Linked DNA regions of Blastochloris tepida. The protein of the gene in region 1 interacts with the protein of each later gene in a pairwise test. Links are inferred from orthologs where the notes say so. Each region holds a gene or a part of one and is shown in the gene's direction. Other genes may lie near its edges.

Evidence for each region.
Region 2: the proteins of BLTE_RS11510 (region 1) and BLTE_RS06800 interact in binary tests that used the Escherichia coli proteins (3 or more experiments, as listed by UniProt). The link is inferred for Blastochloris tepida from one-to-one orthologs.

Annotation. Positions count from the first base shown.
Region 1 is NZ_AP018907.1:2,519,893-2,523,059, reverse strand. The notes cover bases 48-2,900. They hold BLTE_RS11510 (NAD(P)H-hydrate dehydratase), read left to right. Parts: upstream 48-637; coding sequence 638-2,164; downstream 2,165-2,900. Other genes in these bases: BLTE_RS11505 (hypothetical protein), read left to right, coding at 2,441-2,900; BLTE_RS11515 (P-II family nitrogen regulator), read right to left, coding at 48-337. Outside these bases: more of BLTE_RS11515, read right to left, coding at 1-47; more of BLTE_RS11505, read left to right, coding at 2,901-3,091. UniProt on the Escherichia coli protein: Bifunctional enzyme that catalyzes the epimerization of the S- and R-forms of NAD(P)HX and the dehydration of the S-form of NAD(P)HX at the expense of ADP, which is converted to AMP.
Region 2 is NZ_AP018907.1:1,456,499-1,459,641, reverse strand. What follows is about bases 242-3,070. They hold BLTE_RS06800 (TrmH family RNA methyltransferase), read left to right. Parts: upstream 242-1,077; coding sequence 1,078-2,064; downstream 2,065-3,070. Other genes in these bases: BLTE_RS06795 (hypothetical protein), read right to left, coding at 2,377-2,982. UniProt on the Escherichia coli protein: Specifically methylates the ribose of guanosine 2251 in 23S rRNA.

The DNA of each region.
Region 1 (3,167 bases):
AGATAGCGTCCAGCCCGGACTCCCCGGTCCGGATACGGATGGCTTCCTCGACGTCGGAGACGAAGATCTTGCCGTCACCGATGCGGCCGGTCTGCGCCGCCCGCCGGATCGCGTCGATCGCCTTCTCGACCATGTCGTCGGAAAGGACCACTTCGATCTTCACTTTCGGCAGAAAGTCCACAACGTATTCCGCGCCCCGATAGAGTTCGGTATGCCCTTTCTGGCGTCCAAATCCCTTGGCTTCGGTGACAGTGATGCCTTGGAGACCGACCTCCTGCAATGCCTCCTTCACCTCATCGAGCTTGAACGGCTTGATGATGGCTTCGATTTTTTTCATCGCTCGCGTCTCCCTGGCCGGCCGGCCCCGCTCCGGTCAGGCCGACAGCGCGTTAGCAGATCCCATGCCAACGGGGCTGGTTAAGATAGTGCTTGCGGAACAATGATTTGCGCGGACGGTCGAAATGTCTTGCCCAATTGTTCCCAGTTGCTTGCCCAACCAACAGGCGGGGCGCCCAAAAAATAGGCCTCGCGTCCGGCCGCGGTCAATCAGGGGAACTGATTTGCGCCTTTTGTTTGTGCACAATGCCATTCTGACGGGCGGCTGGGCAAAGCGGTATCCGGAGCCGGTGTCATGCTGATCGATCTTCTCACCACCGCCGAGATGGCCGAGGCCGACCGGTGCACCATCGCCGCCGGCACGCCCGGCATCGCCTTGATGGATCAGGCGGGCCTCGCCGTCGCCGACACCGCCTCGCGCCGCTTTCCGCTGGCGACGCCGGCACTTGTGGTGTGTGGCCCCGGCAATAATGGCGGCGACGGCTTCGTCGCCGCCCGCATCCTCGCCCAGCGCGGCTACCCGGTGCGACTGATCCTTCTCGGCGGGCGCGAGCGCCTGAAGGGCGACGCCGCCGAGGCGGCCGCGCGCTTCCGCGGCGACATCGAGCCGCCGGAGGCGTTCGACAGCGTGCGTGCCGGCTTCATCATCGACGCGCTGTTCGGCGCCGGACTCGACCGCCCGGTCGAGGGCGCGGCCGCCGATCTCATCGCCCGCATCAACCGCTCCGGCGTGCCGGTGGTGGCGGTCGACCTGCCCTCGGGCATCAATGGCGACACCGGGGCGGTGATGGGCGCAGCGGTGCGCGCGGTCGAGACGGTGACGTTCTGCCGGCGGAAGCCCGGCCACCTGCTGCTGCCCGGCCGCATGCATTGCGGCCGCATCCGCGTTGCCGACATCGGCATCGCCGACGACACCGTGGCCTCGGTCGGCCCCCGCGCCTATGCCAACGACCCCGATCTGTGGGGCGGGCATTTCCCGGTGCCGACGCTGCTCGACCACAAATATGTCCGTGGCCACGCCGTCATGGTGTCGGGGCCGCGCGGGCGCACCGGCGCCATCCGCATGGCGGCGCGGGCGGCGCTCAGGGCTGGCGCCGGGCTGGTGACGGTGGCAAGCCCCCTCGACGCGCTGGACGAGAACGCCATGGGCCTCACCGCGGTGATGGTGCGCCCGCTCGCCGAGGCCGCAGCGCTGTCGGACCTGCTGGCGGATTCCCGCTTCCGGGCCGTCGGCCTGGGGCCGGCGCTCGGCACCGGGCCGGAGGCGCTCGCGCTGGTCGATGCCGCGCTGGCCTCGGGCCGCCCGGCCGTGCTGGATGCCGACGCGCTGACGATCTTCGCCGGCCGCGCCGGCGATCTCGCTCACCGCATCCAGGCCCAGCCGGAGCGGCCGGTGGTGCTGACGCCGCACGAGGGCGAGTTCGCCAGGCTGCTCGCGGGCGAGGAGGTCGGTCAGGGGTCGAAGCTGGAGCGCGCCCGCCGCGCCGCGGCCCGGCTCGGCGCCGTCGTGGTGCTGAAGGGCGGCGACAGCGTGATCGCCGCGCCGGACGGCCGCGCCGCCATCACCAACAACGCGCCGCCCTGGCTCGCCACCGCCGGTTCCGGCGACGTGCTGGCCGGCATCGCCACCGCGCTGGTGTGCCAGGGCATGCCGGCGTTCGAGGCGGCGGCCGCGGCGACCTGGCTGCACGGCGAAAGCGGCCGCGAGGCCGGCCCCGGCCTGATCGCCGAGGATCTGCCCGAGGTGCTGCCGCGCGTGACTCGCGCGCTCTACGAGCGGCTCGACGTCGACCTCGCGACGGGATGGCGGCCTTCGGCCGGGCGTTGAGGCCGCAGACCCAGCGCGACCATTTCGCGTCCTACCGGGGCTCACGCTGCGAGAGCTCATGTCGACGGTTTGTGATAAATTATATCCTATTCAGCCACCGGTGCGCCGATAGCCTATGTTCGTTTGATCTATGCATGCGAACGCATTGGGAGTTGCGCGCGCGCACGCAAGGGAATGTAAATTTATGTATGTAACAGTGCGAGAAGGCAGGATTAGAATCCAGGGAGTACGAGTGTGTTCTTTAGAATTCAACTTTCTCAGAAGTTAATCGAATCCATGACGCTGGCTGCTCTTGAGGCATACGTGCTTGGAGATTCAGTGAATGCGGGATCAAGAAAGCGAAATAAGTCCGTTGAAACGTTTGGGTACATCTGGGGAGTAAAAAGATGCATTGGAGATGGTGAAATAGTTATTTATCTAGATAGGTCGAGCACTAGCATATCTGCAGAAAAAAATAATAGGTATGTTACACCAAACAAAAGTGCGGCTAAAATAAAAAATACCTTAATTAATTTATGGTCCCCACATCTGTCATTTCTTGGCAGTTTTCACACTCATCCTTACCGAGATCTAAGGGAGGTGAAGGACTGTCGTGGCTGGGAATTCTCAGAAGCCGATCTTGACGCGTTTGATTGTGACGATTTCCTTTGGGGTGAGTCTGGAGATAATCCTGTTGATCTCGTTATGACAGTCTGTAAATTGCAAAGAATTCGGGAAAAATTCAATGCCGAGACAATTGACGATAATATTTGTTGCTTTGATGCGTGTGAGTTTCGTTTTTGGATTAATGTGAACGTTGGATATACGGATGGCCGAGGAATTCGCTATCAAACTTATAACAACAAAAAAGGAAAGGTTATGCTAGATATTGATAATTATTTCTATAATTCGAAATTTGTAGAAAAAATATATGATAATATCCTATAGTTAGGAGAATAATATTTATAAATCATAGAGATTGAATAATTATAATTAGGTTTTTATAAATTTTGGTATATAGTTA
Region 2 (3,143 bases), 1.1 Mb from region 1 along the record:
CCGTCCGCCTGATCCGGTCCGATCGGCGGACGCTCCAGGCCTTCACAGCCCGTTATCCCGAAGAGAGGTTGCCGGCGCGCGGACGGCTGGATCGTGCCCGGGATCGCGGTCGAATCGGCTGGAGATCGTCCGGCGCCTGGAGCATTTTCCGCGCAAGTGGATACCGGTTGCGCGAAAGACCCGAAGGGCCGCGTCAGCGAAAATGCGACAAACCAGAAACTTAGAGCGTCCGATCTGATGCAGTCGGATCGGATCACGCTCTAATGCCAACGGCCCAAACGCTGACGCGTGGTGCCGTTGACTCTCGCGGATTTTCTTTTGGGAAATCAGAGATTTCGTGAAAATCCGCGACCGGACCCAACGGCCCGCGCTCGCGGCCGTTGATATAACGTCTCGCCGGTCTCAGGCGCCTGGAAGGTCTGGAGCGGGTGAAGGGAATCGAACCCTCGTCATCAGCTTGGAAGGCTGTTGCTCTACCATTGAGCTACACCCGCGCCGCCACACCGGCCGCAGGCGCGGCCGGTCGGATGTAGATTTCAAATTTCCCCGGAGGCGTCAAGGCGCGCGGCACGCGGCGGGTCTCGTCGGCGCCATCCGCAGGGGATTGGCGCGAGGCCAGCGGCAGCGCGGCGGCCGCCTGTCGGCGGACAGGCCGGCGATCCTGGCCGCGTGGTGCGGCCGCAGATGGCCAAGCCGTGGCGTCGGCCGACCGTTCGCCCTGCCGCAAGCCATTGATTTTGCTGAAAATCAAAAGAATGGTGGGGGAGGTAGGACTCGAACCTACGAAGGCATAGCCAGCGGATTTACAGTCCGCCCCCTTTGCCGCTCGGGACACTCCCCCGCACCGCTCGTTCCGCGCAGTCGCCATTCGGCTGCGGAACCGGCTCGGTGGGCGGTCTTATGGTGGTCGGATCCGCCCCTGTCAACACGCCAGAGCATTCTCCACAAGCGTGGACACCGCTTCGGCGCGGAATATCGGGTCAAGGACCTGCCCTGGGCCGTGCGCGGCGGGCGTCCCTCCCCTGCGCCGGGCCTGCGTGTCTTGCCGGCGGGCGGGCGGCGTGAGAAGACGGCGCCATGCCCCAAGCACCTTCGCCCCAAGCACCTTCCGACAATTCCGACACCGCCCCCGGCGATCACGATCTGCCGGACGACCTCCCCGACGACTCGTCCGTCGGCGGCTGGGCCGACTCGCGCCGCCCGGCCACCGCCGCCAAATCCGGGGCGAAATCCCGCTCGAAATCCGGACCATGGTCCGGCGCGGGCCGGCCATTCGGCGGCAAGGGCCGCTCGGGCGGCCGGCCCTTCCCGGCCAAGGGCGGGCCGCGCGGCGGCCGCGAGCGGGCGCGCCGCGACGACAGCCTCATCATCCTCTATGGCTGGCACCCGGTGTCCGAGGCGCTGCGCAACCCGGCGCGCCGCATCCGCCGGCTGCTCGCCACCGAGAACGCCGCCAAGCGCCTCGCCGAGGCGGGCCTGCTCGATCCGTCGCCGGAGATCGTGCGGCCGGCCGAGATCGACCGGCTGGTCAGCGCCGATGCCGTCCATCAGGGGCTCTATGCCGAGTGCGATCCGCTGGAGTCGCCCGAGCTCGACGCCGTGCCCACCGACGGCATCGTGCTGGTGCTCGATCAGGTCACCGATCCGCACAATGTCGGGGCCATCGTGCGCTCGGCGGCGGCGTTCGCGGTGCGCGCCATCGTCACCACCAACCGCCATTCGCCCGAGGCCACCGGCGTGCTGGCCAAGGCCGCCTCGGGCGGGCTGGAGCACACGCCGCTGGTCACCGTGCAGAACCTCGCCCGCGCGCTGGAGGGCCTGCGCGACCGCGGCTTCACGCTGGTCGGGCTCGATTCCAACGGCGACGTCGAACTGGGCGACCTCGAACTGAGCGCGCCGGTGGCGCTGGTGCTGGGCGCCGAGGGCAAGGGCCTGCGCCAGAAGACCCGCGAGACCTGCGACCGGCTGGGCCGCATCGACCTGCCGGGCCGCATCGACAGCCTCAACGTCTCCAACGCCGCGGCGCTGGCGCTCTATGTCGCCAGCCGCGCCATCAAGCGCTGATGCGGTTTCCGGCCCGCAGGGACCCACTCCAGGCCGCCGGGGCGTTCTGCCCCCCACCCCCGACCCCTCCCCGCCATTCACTGCGTTCATGGGGGGAGGGGAGAAGAGGCATCTTGCTTCTCCCCTCCCCCCGCGAGCTTCGCGAGCGGTGGGGAGGGGTCGGGGGTGGGGGGACTTCGAGGGACGAAACCCGAAACTGGCCGGAAGCCGTCTCGGCTTGCCACCGGAAACCCGATCCGCCGGCGATGGAAGCACTTCGCCGACGGCGGTCGTTGGGGTCGGGTTGCCCCGGACCCGTTCGGTTTAATCGTCTCAGCGCGGCCGTGGCCACGGTCCGGGCGGGCGCGGGCCTGGCGGCCCCGGAGGGCCGGGCGGCCCCATCTGCGGGGCGTAGACGGCATCCGGCCCGCTATAGGGCGGCGTCGGCTGCACGTCCGGCATGGTCGGCGTCGTCCACATGCGGAAGAACGGCTCCGCCGGCCTGGGCGCCGAGGCCGGCTTGGGCGCCGGCTGATCGCCGGGCTCGACGCCGCCGGGGAAGTAATGCTGCCACGTCGGCTCCGACCACACCTGCCCGACCCAGCCCTGCTGGACCGCGCCGGACCGCGTCGAGGGCGGCGTGTCCTTGCGCACGATCCCGTCGTTCGGCGGCATGCCCTGCACGAACCCGCGCCGGGCGTAGAACATTTCATAATGGACGCGCAGCGGCTCGGGCATGCCGATCGGCCGCGGGACCGGCATCAGGATCGGCCCGTCGAGGATGCGCGGGCTGCCGTGGCCGGGGCGGTAGAGGCCCCAATCCTGCTCGATGATCGGCCCGCCCGGCCCGAGCTGGACCGGCGTCCAGTCGGCCAAGGCCGGCCCCCCGGCCAGAACGGCCCACGGCAGCGCCACGAGGGCGGCGAGCGAGACGCGCATGATGCCTCCTGGTCGGGGAGCCCCGACCCTCTGCGGATGCCCGTTCGACACCCAGGTTGCGAGTGTCGTGGAATGTCGTCTCCAAACCTGGAACGCCGCGGGCCGAATTGTCCCGGCATCCGCATCGACCGGCGCCGGGTTCGGACCGCCCGCGTCCGGGG